DNA from 3 places in the Leclercia adecarboxylata genome. Region 3 is predicted to be linked to each of the others. Evidence: predicted binding sites of a transcription regulator. Region 3 holds the regulator's gene; each other region holds the start of a gene.
The links. Region 3 encodes Fur, which represses iron uptake genes when iron is present. Its sites were predicted from a motif close to ATAATAATGAGAACNACTATCAA; they were not measured.
Positions count from the first base shown of each region.

Region 1: the regulator Fur is predicted to act here: its motif matches at 3,715-3,737, upstream of FHN83_RS17395 (TonB-dependent siderophore receptor).
Region 2: the regulator Fur is predicted to act here: its motif matches at 3,956-3,978, upstream of sodA (superoxide dismutase [Mn]).

Region 1 covers NZ_CP040889.1:3,273,963-3,281,042, forward strand. The annotation lists gene FHN83_RS17380 (MBL fold metallo-hydrolase) at 1-1,025, shown strand, start outside; gene FHN83_RS17385 (RamA family antibiotic efflux transcriptional regulator) at 1,058-1,399, shown strand; gene FHN83_RS17395 (TonB-dependent siderophore receptor) at 1,514-3,658, opposite strand; gene FHN83_RS17400 (alpha/beta hydrolase-fold protein) at 3,780-5,348, shown strand; gene FHN83_RS17405 (DUF1158 domain-containing protein) at 5,334-5,582, opposite strand; gene FHN83_RS17410 (cation-transporting P-type ATPase) at 6,074-7,080, shown strand, end outside.
Region 2 covers NZ_CP040889.1:1,957,573-1,964,652, reverse strand. The annotation lists gene rhaA (L-rhamnose isomerase) at 1-337, opposite strand, end outside; gene rhaB (rhamnulokinase) at 334-1,803, opposite strand; gene rhaS (HTH-type transcriptional activator RhaS) at 2,107-2,943, shown strand; gene rhaR (HTH-type transcriptional activator RhaR) at 3,018-3,866, shown strand; gene sodA (superoxide dismutase [Mn]) at 4,052-4,672, shown strand; gene yiiM (6-hydroxyaminopurine reductase) at 4,749-5,432, shown strand; gene cpxA (envelope stress sensor histidine kinase CpxA) at 5,458-6,831, opposite strand; gene cpxR (envelope stress response regulator transcription factor CpxR) at 6,828-7,080, opposite strand, start outside.
Region 3 covers NZ_CP040889.1:3,435,152-3,442,231, forward strand. The annotation lists gene glnS (glutamine--tRNA ligase) at 1-997, shown strand, start outside; gene chiP (chitoporin ChiP) at 1,431-2,837, shown strand; gene chiQ (ChiQ/YbfN family lipoprotein) at 2,884-3,213, shown strand; gene fur (ferric iron uptake transcriptional regulator) at 3,358-3,804, opposite strand; gene fldA (flavodoxin FldA) at 4,096-4,626, opposite strand; gene ybfE (LexA regulated protein) at 4,782-5,069, opposite strand; gene ybfF (esterase) at 5,198-5,971, opposite strand; gene seqA (replication initiation negative regulator SeqA) at 6,155-6,697, shown strand; gene pgm (phosphoglucomutase (alpha-D-glucose-1,6-bisphosphate-dependent)) at 6,722-7,080, shown strand, end outside.

The DNA of each region.
Region 1 (7,080 bases), 160 kb from region 3:
CCGGATTCGGCCAGCCGCCGCAGGGCGAGCAACTGAGTGAGTTTGCCGCCTCGCCGCAGTATCGCGACGGCCAGTTCCATAACACCCTGCCGACCCCCGGATTTACCGGCAACAAGAACATGCTGGCGGCGTGGTGGGATTTTCTGGTGACGAAGCGCGAGAACGCGCGCCCTGCAGCGCCGCTGCCGCTGGTGAAAACCGATCTGGCGCAGCTGCCGCTGGATCAGGAGACCCTGGTCTGGCTCGGCCACTCCTCGTGGTATCTGCAGCTGGTGGGTAAACGCATTCTGATCGACCCGGTGTTCAGCAACTACGCCGCGCCGTTCTCCTTCCTTAACAAAGCCTTTGCCGGGGAGTACCCGTGGCGTGCTGAAGAGATGCCTGAGATCGATCTGCTGATCATTTCGCACGATCACTACGATCATCTTGACTACGCCACCATCAAAGCGCTGATACCGAAAGTGAAGCGGGTGGTCACGCCGCTGGGAGTGGGATCGCATCTGCGCTACTGGGGCATGGATCCGTCGATCATTGAGGAGCGGGACTGGGATCAATCGGTGCGCATCAGCGATGATCTGACCGTTCACGTCCTGCCGGCGCGTCACTTCTCCGGGCGCGGGCTGAAGCGCAACCAGACCCTGTGGGGCAGCTTTATGTTCGTTACCCCGCAGAAAAAGGTGTTCTACAGCGGTGACTCCGGCTACGGCCCGCACTTTAGCGCCATCGGCGAGCAGTTCGGCAAAGTCGATCTGGCGATCATGGAGAACGGCCAGTACGACCAGGACTGGAAGTACATCCACATGCACCCTGCCGAAACGGCGCAGGCGGCTGCGGATCTGAATGCCAGCGCGGTGGTTCCGGGCCACTCCGGACGCTTTGTGCTGGCAAAACACACCTGGAACGACCCACTGATCCAGCTTACGCAGGCCAGCAAGGATAAAAACTATCGCCTGCTGACCCCTGAGCTCGGGGAGCCGGTGAGGGTGGATGATGCCTCGCAACAATTTCGTGCGTGGTGGGAATAATGTTAAATCGAAGAGCAGAGGGGGAGAGCAGCATGACTATTTCCGCTCAGGTTATCGACACTATCGTCGACTGGATTGACGACAATCTTCATCAGCCGTTGCGCATTGAGGATATTGCCCGGCATGCGGGCTACTCCAAATGGCACCTGCAGCGGCTGTTTATGCAGTACAAAGGGGAAAGCCTGGGGCGTTATATTCGTGAACGCAAGCTGCGGCTGGCGGCGCGGGATCTGCGTGAATCGGATGAAAAGGTGTACGACATCTGCCTGCGCTACGGCTTTGACTCCCAGCAGACTTTTACCCGCGTCTTCACCCGCACCTTCAACCAGCCGCCCGGGGCGTATCGCAAGGATAACCACAGCCGGGCGCACTGAGCGCAACGAACCCGGATTTTTGTTTGCCCGGCGGCGCTACGCTTACCGGTCCTGGAAGTGGAAACGTAGGCCGGGTAAGGCGTAGCCGCCACCCGGCATTTTTTGCCAGGCACATTACCAGCGGTAATTCACCGTCGCCGTCACCGTGCGGCCAATGCCGTAAAAGCACGCCGTATCGCTTGCGCAGGAGGCAACGTACTTCGTATCCGCCAGGTTGTTGACGTTGAACTGCACGCTTGCCCCTTTCAGGCTGCTGTTCATCTCGCCCAGATCGTAGCTCAGCATGGCGTCATACAGATCCACCGACGGCACTTTGAAGGTGTTCTTCGCATCGCCGTAGCTGGTGCCGATATAGCGCATGCCCACGCCTGCGGTCAGGCTCTTCAGCGCGCCGCCGGGCAGGGTGTAGCTGGCGAACGCGGAGGCCATATGCGCCGGGATGCGCGCAGGCGTTTTGCCTTCCGTTCCCGCCACCGTTGTGCTCTCGGTTTTCGCATCCGTGTAAGTGTAAGAGCCAATCAGGTTGATGTTGTCCAGCAGCGTGGAGTGGATCTCCGCCTCAACGCCTTTCGAACGCACTTTGCCCGCGTTTTCGAACCAGCCTTCGGCGCTGTTGTAGGTCGCCACGTTATCCTGGGTTAAATCGTACAGCGCCAGGGTCATCAGGGTGGTACCGACCGGCTGATACTTCAGGCCGATTTCGGTCTGCTCGCCGGTGGTAGGTTTAAACGGCCCGACGCCCGGTGCCCGGTTGGTTTGCAGGTTCGGTTCAAACGAGGTGCTGTAGCTGATGTACGGCGACAGACCAACGTCGAAGGCGTACAGCAGGCCGGTACGCCAGGTAAATTTACTGTCGTTCTGCTGGGTGAAGCTGCTATCGGTGAAGTCGTTGGTACGCACTTCGCTCCAGTCGTAACGCCCGGAGAGCAGCCACTCCCAGTTATGCCAGCTCATCTGATCCTGCAGATACAGCCCCATCTGATCGAGATTTTGCTGCTCGTCGCTGGCGGTCCGGAAGCTGCTTTCATCCACATTCACCCCGTAAACCGGATTTTGCCAGTCGAGGTCGTACTGTGAACCGCTCCCGCGTTCCAGCAGCTGTTTATCTTTGCTGGTTTTGTAGTCAAAACCGCCGAGCAGGGTGTGGCTGACAGCACCGGTGTTCGCCAGATACTCCAGCTGATTATCCAGACCAAACTCATCCGTGGTACGTTCTTCATGCTGAGCGCGGCGGGTCAGTACCGAGCTGTTGGCGGCGCTGGTGGCGTAGACCAGATAACGATACTTCTGCTTGATGGTGGCGTAACGCGCGTTCTGGCGGAAGGTGAGGTTATCGGCGAACTGATGCTCCAGCTCGTAGCCGATCATCGTCTGCTCACGCCAGGATTGATCGTAATCCGGATCGCTGACGTTAAAGTCGCGCGGAATGTATTTGCCGTCGACGCTTTTTACCGTGCCGTACGCGGGCAGGAAGTTGCGGTATCCCGCATCGGGATCTTTCTGGTAGCTGGTCAACAGCGTAAAGCGGGTCTGATCGTTGGGATACCAGGTGATCGCCGGCGCAATCGCCATGCGCGTCTCTTTATAATCCTCCACCTGATTATGCTGGGTGCGGGCGATGCCGTTAACGCGATAGAGCACCCGGCCGTCATCGCTGAGCTTGCCGCCGAAATCAAACGCGCCTTCCGCGAGGTCGTTATTGCCGGTGCGGAACTGAACGTTGTGAATGGATTCAGAGGTCGGGCGCTTGCTGGTCATGCTGATTAACCCACCCGGATTGACCTGGCCAAACAGGACCGAGGCCGGGCCGCGCACCAGCTCCACACGCTCCAGCAACCAGGGGTCAACCGTTCCCGTCTGTGACGAGGCGGTGGCGCCGAAACTTAACCCGTCGAGGAATTTCGGCACATAGCTAAAGCCACGCACAAACACTTCATCGTTACGGTTTGACGATCCGCGGTATTCGGTAAACACCCCCGCCGAGTAGCGCAGCGCCTGGGATACGGAGGTCACATCCTGCATGTTCATCTGATCGCGAGTGATCACCGAGACCGACTGCGGCGTCCTCACGATCTCCGCGCTGGTTTTGGTGGCGGAGAGGGTTTTGGTGGCCACGATGCCCTTCACCGGGGCGGTAGGTTCTTCACTCGTTCCCTGCGTCACCGTAATGGTTTCTTCTCCGTTTTCTGCCTGAGCCGCCACGCTAACCGTGGCCAGACTCAGGAGCCATGCCTGCATTATCTTATTATTTTTAAACATTTTTATTTAACATCCTTGGTTGCTATCGCCATATAAACACCGATCAATTCGCCCAAATGATATTGCAAACTATTACCATTTGCATTAGCGTTGTTAACAAATTTTGGGGGGACACGCGGTAATGAAGAGGGCATGGAGTGGTTTGTTATTAGGGATCGGGGCGCTGCCCGCCGTGGCGGCGACGTGCGAACCCTCGTCCCTGCAAGGGGAGGTTCAGGGAAAGTTTGATGCCAGCGGTGAAGTCTGTTTTAGCCTGCCAGAGTTGGGTGAAAACTATGTTTCGGCCACGCTGAACGGCGTAACCGATGCCCGCCAGCTGGACGGCCAGAACCGCCGTATCCGCACCCTGGTTGAAAATGGCCCTGCCGACGGGGAACACACCCTGCTGTTTGCCCTGCCGGTGAAGCAGAACAGCTCCCTGGTGCTGCATGGCGAAGCCGGCAAGCCCTGGCGTTTTCAGTGGCGGATGAAAGAGACTTCTGCCTTACCGCGCGTACAAATGCTGATGCCTGAAAGCCCGACGCTGCAGGCGCTGGCTAAAACGGTTGCTGCCGGGGGAAGTACCGATGCGTTCTGGCAGGCGCAAATTCGGCAGGGAACGCCGATGGTGGAGCCGGTTGACGCGCACCACAAGCGCGTCACCTTCCTGTGGCGTGGCGCGCGCGGCAACGTCTTTATTCTCGGTTCTCCGGCGGGGGATCACGATCCGCTGTTCCGCCTCGGTAACAGTGACGTCTGGTTCCGCAGCTTCGTCGTGCCCGCCGACACGGTGATGCAGTACAAGCTCGCCCCGGATGTGCCGACAATTGACGGCTCTCCCCGCGAACAGCGACGGGCGATCCTCGTCAGCGCCCAGGCCGATCCGCTAAACCCGAACACCTTTGGTGAACAGAAAACCGATCGCTGGAACCGCTACTCTCTGCTCGATCTCAGCCCGGCGCGCTACTGCTCCGTTCAGGCCACCTCCAGGCCGCTGACGCAGGGCTCGCTGAGCCGCCAGACGCTGACCAGCACTATTCTGGGTAATTCCCGGGAAGTAATGATCTACAAACCGCGTGGGCCGCAGCCTGCACGCTGGACGTTAATCCTCTTTGACGGCCAGATCTATCAGGACGAGTACCATTTCGCCAACGTGCTGGATGGCCTGATTGCCCGTCACCATCTCCCGCCGGTCAACGTGGTGTTTGTCGACAGTCTCGATCACGCCCGACGCAGTAAAGAGTTGCCGCCGAATGCGGATTTTGCCGACTTTATGGCGCACGAACTACTGCCGTGGTTGCGCGGGCAGGGGGTCGCCATGCAGCGGCAGAAAACCGTGCTGGCGGGGTCAAGCTATGGCGGGATCGCCTCTTCATGGGTGGCGCTGCGCTATCCGCGTCTCTTTGGGAATGTGCTGAGCCTGTCCGGCTCCTACTGGTGGGCCCCGAAAGGGGAAGCGCCAGGCTGGCTGACGCGTCAGTACCAGCAGTCACCGCAGTATCCGGTGCGCTTCTGGCTACAGGCCGGGAAGTTCGAAACCACCGGGCCGGGGGGAGGGATCTATCGCACGACCCAGGATTTTGAACAGGTTTTGCGGCAGAAAGGCTACCGTGTCAGCTTCCATCCGTGGTCCAGCGGCCACGACTACGCGGCCTGGTGTGAAGCCCTGATCCACGGCATGCGCGATTTAACCGGCTTACGCCGCCCGTGAAAACCAGCGGCGCCAGATGAAACGCAGAACAAAGAATTCGATGGCGCCGAGGACTAAAAACCACAGGCAGAAGAGGATGGTGTAAAGCTGGTTGAGATCCATCAGATGGAAGGTGCCCATCAGCTTTTGCGCCAGCACCAGCCCCAGGGAGGGTGCTGGCAGCAGCAGAACGGAGAGAAAGGCCATCAGTAAGATGCCGCCAGCCGTTAACAGCGATTCTAACGGGTGTTTCATAATAATGTTAATCGTCAGTTAAAAATAACATTGTCACGGATAGGGCTTCGTAAAGCAATATCAACCGTCAGAGAGGAGGATGATAAATAATCCTCCGCTAATCCGCTGAATTATCCCTGCCAGAAAAGAATTAATTCAATTAATCTCCGCTAATGTAAATTACTGTCACCCTCCGGCTAATAGTTTTACAAAGGTATAGGTGCTGTATCCAATTAACGTCGCAATAACAACTGCTGCGATTATATATAACGCCAGTCGACGCCCGCGATAAATTCCAAACATGCTGACCTCCGTTTAGTTTAGGTTTAGAAATAATTTGTAAAAATAGCTGTATTGAAATGAAACGTTATCTGTTTAATGCCGTCGATAGCAATAATAGTGCGTTAAATTAATTTCCGTGACAACCCATTATTGTCGACTGATTTATAAAAGCAGAAATGGAATTCAGGCTTTTGCTCACCGCAAACTGAAGGAGCTGATATATGACCAAAATGCACCACACCCAGACGCCGCCCGCGCCGGGCACCACGCCGAACCTGGCGTACCAGCAGACCCTTGACCAGACGCTTGCCGCGCAGCAGAGTACCGCCGCGGGTCTGAGCCGTGCTGAGGCGCAGGCGCGCCTGCAGCAGCATGGCCATAATGCCCTGCCGGAGAAAAAATCCCGACCGGCGTGGCTGCGTTTTCTGGCCCATTTTAATGACGTCTTAATTTATGTCCTGCTGGCCGCCGCGGCGTTAACGGCAATTATGGGCCACTGGGTCGATACCCTGGTTATTCTGGGTGTGGCGGTCATTAATGCGTTAATTGGTCATATTCAGGAAAGTAACGCCGAAAAATCCCTGAAGAGTATCCGTAATATGCTCGCCAGCGAGGCGCGGGTTATTCGTGACGGAAACCATGAAACAATACCCACAACTGAAATAGTCCCCGGGGATATTATTGTCCTGCGTGCCGGAGATCGTATTCCAGCGGATATGCGTTTAATTGAGGCGCATAATTTACGCGTTGAAGAAGCGATCCTGACCGGCGAATCGACGGTCGTGGATAAACACACCCAGCCGCTGAACGGCGAATTACCGCTCGGCGATCGCACCAATCTGGTCTTCTCCGGTACGACGGTGAGCGCAGGCGGCGGCGTCGGGGTGGTGATTGCCACCGGTCAGGAGACCGAACTGGGCCACATTAACCAGATGATGGCCGGGATCGAAAAACACCGCACGCCGCTGCTGGTGCAGATGGACAAACTCGGCAAGGCCATTTTCGGGCTGATCATGGCGATGATGGCCGCGCTGTTCGTCTTCAGCCTGTTGCTGCGCGACATGCCGCTCGGCGAGCTGCTGCTGTCGTTGATAAGCCTGGCGGTGGCGGCCGTACCGGAAGGTCTGCCGGCCATTATCTCCATTATTCTCTCCCTGGGCGTGCAGGCGATGGCCCGCAAGCGCGCCATCATCCGTAAACTGCCCACCGTTGAAACCCTGGGGGCGATGACCGTGGT
Region 2 (7,080 bases), 1.5 Mb from region 3:
CCGGCTTGATGGCATTACGCTCGACGGGCTCGTCGGACTCCAGATAGATGGCGTGCAGGTTCAGGCGTTTCGGGCCCGGGATCAGGCTCAGGGCCAGCTCCAGATCGGCACGCAGTTCGGCGGCGTTACGCGCCTTGCCCGGATAGTTACCGGTGGCCTGGATCCCGCCGGTCAGCGCGCCGCCCGGGTTCTCAAAACCGGCGACGTCGTCGCCCTGCCAGCAGTGCATAGAGACGGGCAGACGGTCGAGTTGACGCAGAGCCTCCTCGACATCCACGCCCACGGCGGCGAAACGCTGTTTAGCCAGTTCCCAGGCTTGTTCAAGTTGAGTGGTCATGCGCAAAGCTCCTTAGTCGGTCGTTGTTGCTGAAACTGCGCCTGGTAGCGGGCAATCTCATGATCGGGATTCGGGTTAAAGGTGGTCAGGCCGTAGTTGCCGGTCACCACCTGGCGGAACTGGTCGACGTTGGTCAATTCATCGAGAGTCATCAGCTGGATGCCGATATTGCCGAGGGTCGAGGCCTCAACCGGCCCGGCTAACACAGGAATGCCGCAGGCGTCGGCGCACAGCTGGTTGAGCAGCTGGTTCTGGCAGCCGCCGCCGACAATGTGCAGCTCGCTGAACGGCTTCCCGCGCAGGGTCGCCAGCTCGTGCAGCACCTCGGCATACAGCAGGGCGAGGCTGTCGAAGATGCAGCGCGCCAGTTCGGCGGCGCTCTCCGGCACCGGCTGGGCGGTGTCGCGGCAGGCGGCCTGGATCTCGGCGCTCATGTTGGCCGGGTTGATAAAGCGGTCGTCGTTAGGGTTGATCAGGAAACGGCACGCCGGCAGGGCTTCCGTCTCGCTAATCAGGGTCGCCAGGTCGCTGATGCGATGCTCCTTCAGCACCCGCTGCAGCAGCCACAGGCCCATAATATTTTTCAGCACCCGGTAGCGACCCTCTGCGCCGCCCTCATTGGTGATGTTGGCTGCCAGGGCCCTATCGCTGGTGTAGGGGGTTTTGCTCTCAAAGCCCATCAGCGACCAGGTGCCGGAGGAGAGATACGCCGCATCCTTTGAGGCCAGCGGCGCGGCAATCACCGCGCTGGCGGTATCGTGACTGGCCACGGCCACCACCGGGATGGCATGCTTCTGCGGGCAGATCCAGTGACCGATCACATTGCCGGGATGGGTCGGGGTGCCAAACCAGTCGCGCGGCGCGCCGGTCCAGCGGAGCAGGTTCTCGTCCCAGTTATCGGAATTGATGTTCACCAGCTGGGTAGTGGTGGCGTTGGTATATTCCCAGTTCATCTGGCCGGTGAGGCGGTAGCTAAAGTAGTCCGGGATCAGCAGGGCGTGGGCGACGTTCGCCACCAGTTCCGGCTGCTGTTCCACCAGGGCGCGCAGCTGATAGAGCGTGTTAAAGGGCAGGAACTGAATGCCGCTGCGGCCATAGATCTCCGCTTTGCCGAGCTGCTCCAGGGCGTGGGTCATCACTCCGTCGGTGCGGTCATCACGGTAGGAGACCGGCAGGCCCACGCGCTGGCCGTTGCTGTCCAGCAGCACGTAATCCACGCCCCAGGTGTCAATCCCGATGCTGTCGATGCGAATGCCCTCTTCACATACCTTATTCAGCCCGGCGCGGATCTCCGCTTCCAGAGTGTCGATATCCCAGCAGTCAAAACCATCCTGCTTCTGCAGGCAGTTAATGAAACGGTGGATTTCGCGAAGCACAAGCGTGCGCTCCTCGCGGTGGTAGCTTGCCAGCATCACCCGGCCGCTGGAGGCTCCTAAATCGACAGCCACACAATGGCGGAAAGTCATGGTCCGATCCTTATTGAAGTCATTGCCGGTGAGTGTAAAAAAGGGAAGGGAAAGCGACCTTCTTGCCAGTGACAGCGCATTTCAGGCGCTGGCAAGAATTCAAAGATGAACGTGAGAGAGTTCACAATTTCGGTTTTTAGCGGCAAAAACAGGCGGTGTGACGGTGTCCGCATTTCCGGATCTTTCCCGCCGTTTCTTGAAAAAGCGACAGGGTTTGCGCCATTTGCTGTCGAAAATTTAAGGTGAGCCGGGGAACCCTAAATTACTATTTTGAGAACTCTTATCATCTGGTGGTGACCCGTTATGACCGTACTGCACAGCGTGGATTTTTTCCCTTCAGGCCACTCGCCTGTGGCGATTGAGCCGCGGCTGCCCCAGGCTGCGTTTCCGGAACATCATCATGATTTTCATGAGATTGTGATCGTGGAGCACGGGACGGGCATCCATGTCTTTAACGGGCAGCCGTACACCATCAGCGGCGGGACGGTGTGCTTTGTGCGCGATCACGACCGGCACATGTACGAACATACCGACAACCTGTGCCTGACAAATGTGCTCTATCGCTCTCCGGAAGCGTTCCAGTTTTTGTCGGGATTGAACCAGCTGTTGCCTCAGGAGCAGGATGGCCACTACCCGTCACACTGGCGGGTAAACCAGTCCACGCTGCAACAGGTGCGCCAGCTGGTAAGCCAGATGGAGCAGTCGGAAGAGGGCCAGGAGACCCACGCTCTCGCCAGCCGCGAAATCCTGTTTATGCAGCTGCTGGTGCTGCTGCGCCGGGGCAGTCTGGTGGAAGGGGCCGCGAATAACGACGCCCGGCTCAATCAGCTGATGGCCTGGCTGGAAGATCACTATGCGGAAGATGTCTGCTGGGAGACGCTGGCGGATAACTTCTCGCTGTCGCTGCGCACCCTGCATCGTCAGCTGAAGCAGCACACCGGTCAGACGCCCCAGCGCTACCTGAACCGTCTGCGGCTGATCAAAGCCCGCCATTTGCTGCGCCATACCGATGACAGCGTCACGGATATCGCTTATCGCTGCGGTTTTGGCGACAGTAACCACTTTTCGACCCTGTTTCGCCGTGAGTTCAACTGGTCGCCGCGCGATATTCGCCAGGGCCGGGATGCCTCCCTTCAGTAACGCGAGGAAAATCACCGTTTTATTGCCGCAAAGCGGGTAATAATGTCAGGTTATTCCCCGGTAGAGGTTGTGACGTGGCAGGACAGTTGATTCTTCGCAGAGCCGATTTTTTTGCATCCGCTGCTCAGGCCGTCGCGGTGGCGGACCGCTATCCGCAAAATGTCTTTGCCGAACACACCCATGATTTCTGCGAGCTGGTGCTGGTGTGGCGCGGCAACGGCCTGCATATCCTCAACGATCGCCCTTATCGCATCACCCGCGGCGACCTGTTTTATATCCGCGCCGAGGACAAACACTCCTACGCCTCGGTGAACGATCTGGTGCTGCAGAACATCATCTACTGCCCCGACCGGCTGAAGCTCAACGTGGACTGGGGGGCCAACATCCCCGGCTTTCTGAATGCCCGCGGCGCGGCGCACTGGCGGCTCGGCAGCAACGGCATGGCTCAGGTGCGCCAGGTCATCGCCCAGCTGGAGCAGGAGAGCCTGAAGGACGACCCTCATGCGTTTGAACTGGCGGAACTGCTGTTTGCCCAGCTGACGATCATGCTCAGACGCTACCGCTACGCCCCGGACAACCCCGAAGCCAGCGAGCCGGAAGCGCTGCTGGATAAGCTCATCACCGCCCTTTCCGGCAGCCTGAACCGCAGCTTTGTATTGGAGAAGTTTTGCGAGCAGGAGCAGTGCAGCGAGCGCGCCCTGCGCCAGCAGTTTCGTACCCAGACCGGCATGACGGTCAACCACTATCTGCGCCAGCTGCGCATCTGCCATGCGCAGTATCTGCTGCAGCATACCGAGCTGATGGTCAGCGAAGTGGCCATGCAGTGCGGCTTTGAGGACAGCAACTACTTCTCGGTGGTGTTTAACCGCGAGGTGGGGATGACGCCGGTTCAGTGGCGGCATCGCAGCCATAACGCAGCGTAATAGAATATTCACCAACCCCCTGAGTTCTCCACACGCCCCGCCAGATCAGTGACATAACGAAAAGTTATAACCTTATTAAAACTACGGCATTGATAAACATTTTCAATATCATTTAATTAACTATAATGAACCAACTGCTTACGCGGCATTAACACGTTTGCCGCCCGACAATAATGGAGATGATTATGAGCTATACCCTGCCATCCCTGCCGTACGCTTACGACGCCCTTGAGCCGCATTTCGACAAGCAGACGATGGAGATCCATCACACCAAACACCACCAGACTTACGTTAACAACGCCAACGCGGCGCTGGAAAGCCTGCCAGAATTCGCCAACCTGTCTGCTGAAGAGCTGATCACCAAACTGGATCAGCTGCCAGCTGACAAGAAAACCGTACTGCGTAACAACGCGGGCGGCCACGCTAACCACAGCTTCTTCTGGAAAGGCCTGAAAACCGGCACCACCCTGCAGGGCGACCTGAAATCCGCTATCGAGCGCGACTTCGGCTCCGTTGAGAACTTCAAAGCTGAGTTCGAAAAAGCGGCTGCTACCCGTTTCGGCTCTGGCTGGGCGTGGCTGGTTCTGAAAGGCGACAAGCTGGCGGTAGTTTCTACTGCTAACCAGGACTCCCCGCTGATGGGTGAAGCGATCTCTGGCGCATCCGGCTTCCCAATCCTGGGCCTGGACGTATGGGAACACGCTTACTACCTGAAATTCCAGAACCGTCGCCCGGACTACATCAAAGCCTTCTGGGACGTTGTAAACTGGGACGAAGCTGCGGCACGTTTCGCTGCTAAAAAATAAGGTTGCAAAGCCTTCTGTGAGAAGCGAGTCTGATGACTCGCTTTTTTTATACCCACAATCTGCACAAGGAGCCGCGATGGACTATCACGTTAATGTATTCACCGGAAAAATAAGGGACTACGAGGGTAGCCGCCCGAGCGCGATTGCCAAACTGCAGGTTGATGGCGAACTGACGTTAACCGAGCTGGGTCTGGCGGGCGATGAGCAGGCGGAAAAGAAAATCCACGGCGGGCCAGAGCGCGCGCTGTGTCACTATCCGCGCGAGCATTATCAGCACTGGGCGAGCGAATATCCCGCTCAGGCCGATCTGTTCGTCGCTCCGGCGTTTGGCGAAAACCTGTCAACCGAGGGGCTGACGGAGAAGAACGTCTTTATCGGCGATATCTTTCGCTGGGGCGAGGCCCTGATCCAGGTGACCCAGCCGCGTTCCCCTTGCTTCAAGCTCAACTTCCATTTCGGCATTAACGACATGGCCACGCAAATGCAGAACGCGGCGAAAACCGGCTGGCTCTATCGCGTGGTGCTGGCAGGGCAGGTATCGGCGGATGCGCCGCTGACGCTCGTCTCCCGCCTGAGCGACGTTTCGGTGCATGACGCCTGCGCCATCGCCTGGCATATGCCCTTTGACGACGAACAGTATCAGCGCCTGCTGTCTGCGGCGGGCCTGTCGACCAGCTGGACGCGAACCATGCAGAAGCGGCGTCTTAGCAACAAGATTGAAGACAATTCCCGGAGATTGTGGGGAAACCAGGCCGGGTAAGCGAAGCCGCTACCCGGCACAACAGTTACGAACGTTTGTAGAGCGGCAGCCAGAGGGTTAACCGCAGCCCACCGAGCGGGCTGTCGTCCGCTTTGACCCAGCCGCGATGCTGCTGCATGGCGGTCTCGACAATCGCCAGACCCAGCCCGGTGCCGCCAGATTCACGGTCGCGGGCTTCGTCGGTACGGTAGAACGGACGGAAAATCTGCTCACGATCTTCCGGGCTGACGCCAGGACCATCGTCATCCACGTTAATGGTGATGCCGTCTTTATCCACCGAGAACGCCACCTCGATTTTGGTATGCGAATAGCGCAGGGCGTTACGGACGATATTCTCCAGCGCGCTTTCCAGCGTGTTGGGGTTACCGTACAGCGGCCACGGGCCCGGCGGGAAGTTGACGGTGAAGGATTTCCCCATCTGCTCCGCTTCGAATGCCGCGTTATCCAGCACCTCATGCCACAGGTGGTTGGCTTTCACCGTTTCGCTGACCAGGGCGTTTTTCTGCTGATTGCGCGACATCACCAGCAGGTCGTTGATCATGCTGTCCAGACGGTGCGCTTCCGTTTCGATACGCTCCAGCTCCTTGCTCTCACCGCTGCGACGACGCAGCAGGGCGGTACCCAGCTGCAGGCGCGTCAGCGGAGTGCGCAGTTCGTGGGAGATATCCGAGAGCAGGCGCTGCTGGGTGGTCATCATCCGCTCCAGCGCCGTTACCATCTGATTAAAGCTGGCACCCGCCGCCAGGAACTCCTGCGGCCCGGCTTCCAGCTCAGGATGCTGTCGCAGGTTGCCCTGTGCCACTTCATCCGCAGCGTTTTTCAGTTTGCGAGCCGGCTTCGCCAGACTCCAGGCGAGCCATAACAACAGCGGTGAACTCACCAGCATGGTGACAATCAGCAGCAACAGCGGGCGGTCGAACAGCAGGTTGATAAAGTCGGACTGGGAACTGCTCGCCGGGCGAATCAGGTAGAGCTGGTAATTATCCTCCCCGTCATTGACGGAGAACGGCCCCACCATCTCCACACGACCGTATTTCTTCTTCTGCGGATGATCGGCATTATCGGCCTGGCCAATGAAGTTACGGATGATCTGCATTTCATTGCGGTCCGCACCAATCACGCGGCCTTCGCTGGTGACCAACAGAAGGCGCTGCCCGGGAGGCGCCCATTTTTCAATCGCGCGAAACAGCCTGCGCCACCACATCAAATCGTTGGGCGGATCGATGGCCAGCTCTGCTTCTACGTGTTGCTCGATCATCACACCCTGACGTTGCTCGCTATCAAGGAGCTCCGTCATCTGGCGTGAGTCGAGTTTTGGCAACATCAAAACCAGCATTAAAACCAGTGCCAGCGTCAGCCAGAAAATGGCGAAGATGCGGGCGGTTAAGCTGCCTATCATGAAGCGGAAACCATCAGATAACCGCGTCCACGCAGGGTTTTAAACCACGGGTGACCGTCTTTGCGTTCCGGCAATTTACGGCGCAGGTTGGAAATGTGCATATCAATGGCGCGGTCGAACGGCGTCAGGCGTTTACCCAGCACTTCCTGGCTCAGATGTTCACGTGATACCACCTGGCCGAGATGCTGTGCCAGCAGGTAGAGCAGGGTGAATTCGGTGCCGGTCAGCTCCAGCGCCTGGCCGTCAAAG
Region 3 (7,080 bases):
CATTACTCACTCCTTATGTACGCTGGAGTTCCAGGACAACCGTCGTCTCTACGACTGGGTGCTGGATAACATCTCCATTCCGGTACATCCACGTCAGTACGAGTTCTCTCGTCTGAATCTGGAATACACCGTGATGTCCAAGCGTAAGCTGAACCTGCTGGTCACCGACAAGCACGTTGAAGGCTGGGATGACCCGCGTATGCCGACCATCTCCGGTCTGCGTCGTCGTGGCTATACCGCTGCCTCAATCCGTGAGTTCTGCAAACGCATCGGCGTGACCAAGCAGGACAACACCATCGAGATGGCGTCGCTGGAGTCCTGTATCCGCGAAGATCTGAATGAAAACGCGCCGCGCGCAATGGCCGTTATCGATCCGGTGAAACTGGTTATCGAAAACTACCCGCAGGGCGAAAGCGAGCTGGTGACTATGCCTAACCATCCGAGCAAGCCGGAGATGGGCAGCCGTGACGTGCCGTTCAGCGCTGAGATCTGGATCGATCGCGCCGACTTCCGCGAAGAAGCGAACAAGCAGTACAAGCGTCTGGTGATGGGCAAAGAAGTGCGCCTGCGTAATGCCTACGTGATTAAAGCCGAGCGTGTTGAGAAAGACGCAGAAGGCAATATCACTACTATCTTCTGCACCTACGATGCCGAGACCCTGAGCAAGGATCCGGCTGATGGTCGCAAGGTGAAGGGCGTGATCCACTGGGTGAGCGCAGCACATGCGCTGCCGGTTGAAATCCGTCTGTACGATCGTCTGTTCAGCGTGCCAAACCCGGGTGCGGCAGAAGACTTCCTGGAAGTGATTAACCAGGATTCGCTTGTGATCAAACAGGGCTTTGCTGAGCCATCCCTGAAAGAGGCCGTTGCCGGTAATGCGTACCAGTTTGAGCGTGAAGGTTACTTCTGCCTCGACAGCCGCTACGCCACCGCGGACAAACTGGTATTTAACCGTACCGTCGGTTTGCGTGATACCTGGGCGAAAGTCGGTGAATAACTGATTATTGTTTGAAAAACGCCGCGCACCGCGGCGTTTTTTTTGCATCACGATCAAGCTCTTAATCATATAAATGTTCGCGATGCGAATTAATTCCATTTATTAAAACTATTCTCTTTCTCTTCCTTTGCGCAAATTCCACGTAATAGCTTCCGGATAAGCTGCTTAAATCCTGCATGTTAAAAATAAATCGCTCATTCCGAACATTATTTTAATTAAAAATTCTCCTCCATTCGCTTTGTTACAAATGGCAATCAAATATGTGCGCTTTGTCATAATCCTGACTTTTGATCGCGGAAAAGCATTGATAATTCGCGTCGCGAAAAATAGTCTAAAGGCAGGAGATGTAAGCGGGTATTTCCGGTTGCCTCCACTTTTAACTTTTTGTTTTTCGCCGTTTAAGGCGCTTTAAATACGTCAAAGAGGATTAATTATGCGTACGTTTAGTGGCAAACGTAGTGCGCTTGCGCTGGCTATTGCCGGTGTTACAGCAATGTCAGGCTGGATGGTTTCTCCGAAAGCCCAGGCCGAAGGTTTTATTGATGATTCAACCCTCACGGGCGGTGTCTATTACTGGCAGCGTGAACGTGACCGTAAAGATGTCGAGGCAGATAAATACAAAACTAACCTGGCTCACTCCACCTGGAACGCCAACCTTGATTTCCAGTCCGGCTATGCTGCCGACATGTTCGGTCTTGATTTAGCGGCCTTCACCGCCATCGAAATGGCAGAAAATGGTGACAGCGGCCACCCGAACGAAATTGCATTCTCCTCCAGCAACAAAGCTTACAAAGAAGACTGGTCCGGCGATAAGAGCGGGATCAGCCTGTACAAAGCGGCTGCAAAATTCAAATATGGTCCGGTGTGGGCGCGCGGCGGCTGGCTGCAGCCAACCGGCCAGACCCTGTTAGCACCGCACTGGAGCTTTATGCCGGGTACTTACCAGGGCGCGGAAGCCGGGGCGAACTTTGACTACGGTGACAGCGGGGCGCTGAGCTTCTCGTACATGTGGACCAACGAGTATAAAGCCCCATGGCACCTCGAGATGGACAAGTTCTATCAGAATGACAGAAAGACCCGCGTCGATTATCTCCACTCCTTTGGCGCGAAGTACGACTTCAAAAATAACCTGATTCTGGAAGCCGCTTTTGGTCAGGCTGAAGGCTTCATCGATCAGTACTTTGCCAAAGCCAGCTACAAATTCGATATCGTGGGCGGCCCGCTCTCTACCAGCTATCAGTTCTACGGCACGCGTGATAAAGCCGACAGCGGCACCGTAAATGATATTTACGACGGCACGGCATGGCTGCAGGCGCTGACCCTGGGTTACAAAGTCGGTCAGGTCGATTTACGCCTGGAAGGGACTTATGTGAAAGCGGAAGGCCAGCAGGGCTACTTCCTGCAGCGTATGACCCCAACCTATGCATCCTCCAACGGTCGTCTGGACGTGTGGTGGGATAACCGCTCCGACTTCAACGCCAACGACGAAAAAGCGGTCTTCTTTGGCGCGATGTACGACCTGAGCAACTGGAACCTGGCAGGCTGGAGCGTCGGTGCCTCTTATGTCTACGCATGGGATGCAAAACCAGCCGACTGGCTGATCAACAGCGCGGGCCAGCGTGAAGATATTGCCTCTAACAAGATCAAAGAGTCTGCCTACAGCCTGGATGCGATTTACACCCTGCAGGACGGTCGCGCGAAAGGGACCATGTTCAAACTGCACTTCACGCAGTATGACAACCACTCCGACATCCCAAGCTACGGCGGCGGTTACGGCAACATCTTCCAGGACGAGCGTGACGTGAAGTTTATGGTTATCGCACCGTTCACCATCTTCTGATGACTAACCCGGCGGGGGATAACCCCGCCGACCGGAGACCGCTATGCTGAAAAAAATCGTACTGGTCGCGCTGCTGGCATCAGGACTGACCGCCTGCGCACAACCGCAGACCCAGAAAGAAGACACCCGTCTTAAAGAGGCCTACAGTGCCTGTATCAATACTGCTGAAGGCTCGCCAGAAAAAATTGAAGCCTGCCAGAGCGTGCTGAACGTGCTGCGCGAGGATAAGGCGCACGAACAGTTTGCGACCCAGGAGACCGTGAGAGTGGCCGATTACCAGGCCTGTATCATGGCGCGTAAAACGGGTAACAATCAGGACGTCACCAAAAACTGCGATAAGATCTGGCAGGAGATCCGTAGCAACAACGGTAAGTAAAGCTGTTTGCCACGCCCGGTGGCGCTGCGTTTACCTGAGCCTGCACATTCACAGGCCCGGTAAGCGTAGCGCCGCCGGGCTTTTTTACGTTATTACAGGCAAAAAAAAGCCAACCTTCAGGTTGGCTCAGCGTGTGCGGATGAATTATTTCGCGTCGTGCGCGTGGTCATCTTCGCGGCAGTCACCTTCGGCGCAGTGGCCATACAGGTACAGACTGTGGTTGGTCAGACGAATGCCATGACGTGCGGCAATTTCACGCTGACGGGATTCGATAGAGTCGTCGCTGAATTCGATCACTTTGCCGCAGTCAAGGCAAATCAGGTGATCGTGGTGATGCTGCTGCGTCAGTTCGAATACGGATTTACCGCCTTCGAAATTATGACGCGTAACGATGCCTGCATCGTCGAACTGGTTCAGTACACGGTAAACGGTAGCCAGACCAATCTCTTCGCCCATGTCGATCAGACGTTTGTATAAGTCTTCCGCACTGACATGATGGTTATCCGGACCCTGAAGCACTTCCAGGATTTTTAACCGTGGAAGCGTGACTTTCAGTCCGGCCTTCTTTAATGCGGTGTTGTTGTCAGTCATGCGGAATCTGTCCTGTTGCTAAACGATTCACTTCTAAAGAAGAAGTGACAGAAAATGCACCTGGGATAATGCGTCTCATTATAGAACTGCCATGACGTAATGAAAACTGCAAGTCTCAAGTAAAGTATGCTTATAAAAACGTGGTACCGCCAACAAACTTGTTACAGGGTGACCCGTTTGAACCTGGATCATTGTACAGGTATGACAGCAAAAGTTAAAAATTTGTAGCAATTATTTTGATTGCTTATACCTATCAATGCGGCGCAACTTAATCATTGCGCCGCAGCTTCATCAGGCATTAAGAATATCGTCGAGGTGCAACTCTTCGCGGACCTGCTTAACCCATTTATCTACACGCTCAGCGGTCAGTTCCGGCTGGCGGTCTTCATCAATGGCGAGACCGACGAAGTTGTTATCATCGGCCAGACCTTTGGACGCTTCGAAGTGGTAACCGGCCGTTGGCCAGTGGCCGACGATGACGGCGCCGCGCGGTTCAATGATGTCGCGAATAGTGCCCAGCGCATCGCAGAAGTACTCCGCGTAGTCTTCCTGATCGCCACAGCCGAACAGGGCAACCAGTTTGCCGTTGAAATCGATCTCTTCCAGAGACGGGAAGAAGTCGTCCCAGTCGCACTGCGCTTCGCCGTAGTACCAGGTCGGGATGCCCAGCAGCAGGATATCGTAACCTTCGATATCTTCTTTGCTGCTTTTCGCAATGTCATGCACATCGGCAACGTCTTTACCTAGCTGTTTTTGAATGTTTTTTGCGATATTTTCGGTGTTACCCGTGTCGCTGCCGAAAAAAATGCCGATGATTGCCATGAGTAAAATAACCTCTTGAAACTTAATGGTATGGTGGCGCAATTTAGCCACGGATAAGGGCAATCATAGCAGAACAGAGAAGCCTGCGGAAACTGCTATCACCCAGGACTGCACTCTGTGCTACATGAAAGCAACAAGAAGGGGAGTTTTCTGACTTAAGCTTTACCGTGCCATTTCTCAAGCTGTGAAATCAGCATCTCTTCAATAAGCTCACTGCGGCTGATCTCACGGGCATTCGCCAGCTCGTTCAGCGCATCGACGGCGTCAGCATTCAGTTTCAGCTCGACGCGTTTAAGCCCGCGGCTTTTATCGCGTTTAAGCTGATTGCGCTTGTTGATGCGCAGCTGTTCATCACGCGAAAGCGGATTGGTTTTCGGTCGTCCCGGGCGACGCTCATTCGCGAACAGATCTATTGTCGTGCGGTCCGTGTGTTCTTTGGCCATGATTTTGAGACTTCGGGGGAAACAAGACACCCTGCTAATGCCCGGGCGATAAGCGCGCCATCATACATCACCGAAAACGGCACGCCAACGACTGGAGGCCCACGGGCGACCAGTCGCTCTCTTTTTAATCAATTATTGATGTCAGCGAGGTACCGACGGATGGCGCGCAGCACCGCGTCCGGTTTTTCGGCATGAACCCAGTGCCCGGCCCCGGCAATCACATGCGCACGCGCCAGGGGGAATTGCGCCAGCAGCGCATCACGATACGCTTCGGTTACATAGGGCGAGTTGCCGCCGGTAATAAAGAGGGTCGGGTGCGGCCACGCCGGAACCGACTCCCAGCCGACGATATGGTCATACTGATCCCACAGCACCGGCACGTTGAAGCGCCACTCGCCGTCCACAAAGGATTTCAGCAGGAACTGCACCACGCCTTCTTCGTCCAGATGCTCACGCATCAGCGCGGCAGCCTGCTGGCGGGTGCTGACGCCCGCGTCCGTCACGGCATTAATGGCGGCGAAGATCTCATCGTGGCGGCGCACGTCATAATCTACCGGCGCTACGTCGATCACCACCAGGCCGGCGATACGCTCTGGCGCAAGAGCCGTCAGCGCCATCACCGCTTTGCCGCCCATCGAATGGCCAATCAGGATCGCTTTTTCGATATGGTGTTCATCCAGCGTATCCAGCAGATCCTGCGCCATGTCAGCGTAGGTCATCTGCGGCGAGCGCGGCGACAGACCGTGGTTGCGCATATCCACCTGCAGCAGCGCGTGGTCGGTCACCAGATCCCGTGCCAGCACGCCAAGGTTATCCAGGCTACCAAACAGGCCATGAACCAGGACGATGGGAGAATTATTGTGCGGCGATTGTGCAGATTGCGCTCGGGTATTCAATTTCATGGCAAAGTTCTTTTTTTACGTATGTCAGGTTAGGGTATCATGTTGACCATTCTGCCGCCCGGCTGCAAGGAAACAGTTAATTCTGACTTTTGCCGCCATTCTGGCTTGACGCTATCCGCTGTTGGGTTTTGAACTTATACTCCCAACGACTTGTATTCAGATAAGATATCGCACTGGATTAAGATGAAAACAATCGAAGTTGATGACGAGCTTTATCAGTATATTGCCAGCCAGACGCGGCATATCGGTGAGAGCGCGTCCGACATTTTACGGCGCATGCTGAAAATTGCCGCCGCCTCTCAGCCTGCCGCTCCGGCCATCAAAGAGACGCGCCAGCCTGTTGCCGTAGCGCAGGAAAAGCCGCTGTCGCCTGTCAAAGACAAAGTGCGTGCGATGCGCGAATTGCTGCTTTCTGACGAATACGCTGAGCAGAAGAAAGCAGTTAACCGCTTTATGCTGGTGCTGACTACACTCTATTCACTGGATAACAACGCGTTTGCCGATGCGACGGAATCCCTGCATGGCCGTACCCGCGTCTATTTCGCGGGTGACGAGCAGACGCTGTTACAGAATGGCAATCAAACTAAACCCAAGCACCTGCCTGGTACACCGTACTGGGTGATCACCAATACCAATACCGGACGTAAGCGCAGCATGATCGAACACATCATGCAGTCGATGCAGTTCCCGGTGGAATTGATTGATAAGGTTTGCGGTACTATCTAACCCTTGCATCAGAAGGACCAGGCAATGGCAAATCACAATCGTGCGGGTCAACCTGCACAACAGAGCGATTTGATTAACGTCGCCCAGCTTACCGCGCAGTACTACGTGCTGAAGCCGGAAGTGGGTAACGCAGAACACGCAGTTAAGTTTGGTACATCCGGCCACCGCGGCAGTGCGGTTCGCCACAGCTTTAACGAGCCGCATATTCTGGCCATTGCTCAGGCCATCGCGGAAGAGCGCGCTAAAAATGGCGTCACCGGTCCGTGCTACGTGGGTAAAGATACGCACGCCCTGTCAGAGCCTGCTTTTATTTCCGTGCTGGAAGTGCTGGCCGCTAACGGCGTGGACGTCGTGATTCAGGAAAACAACGGCTATACGCCGAC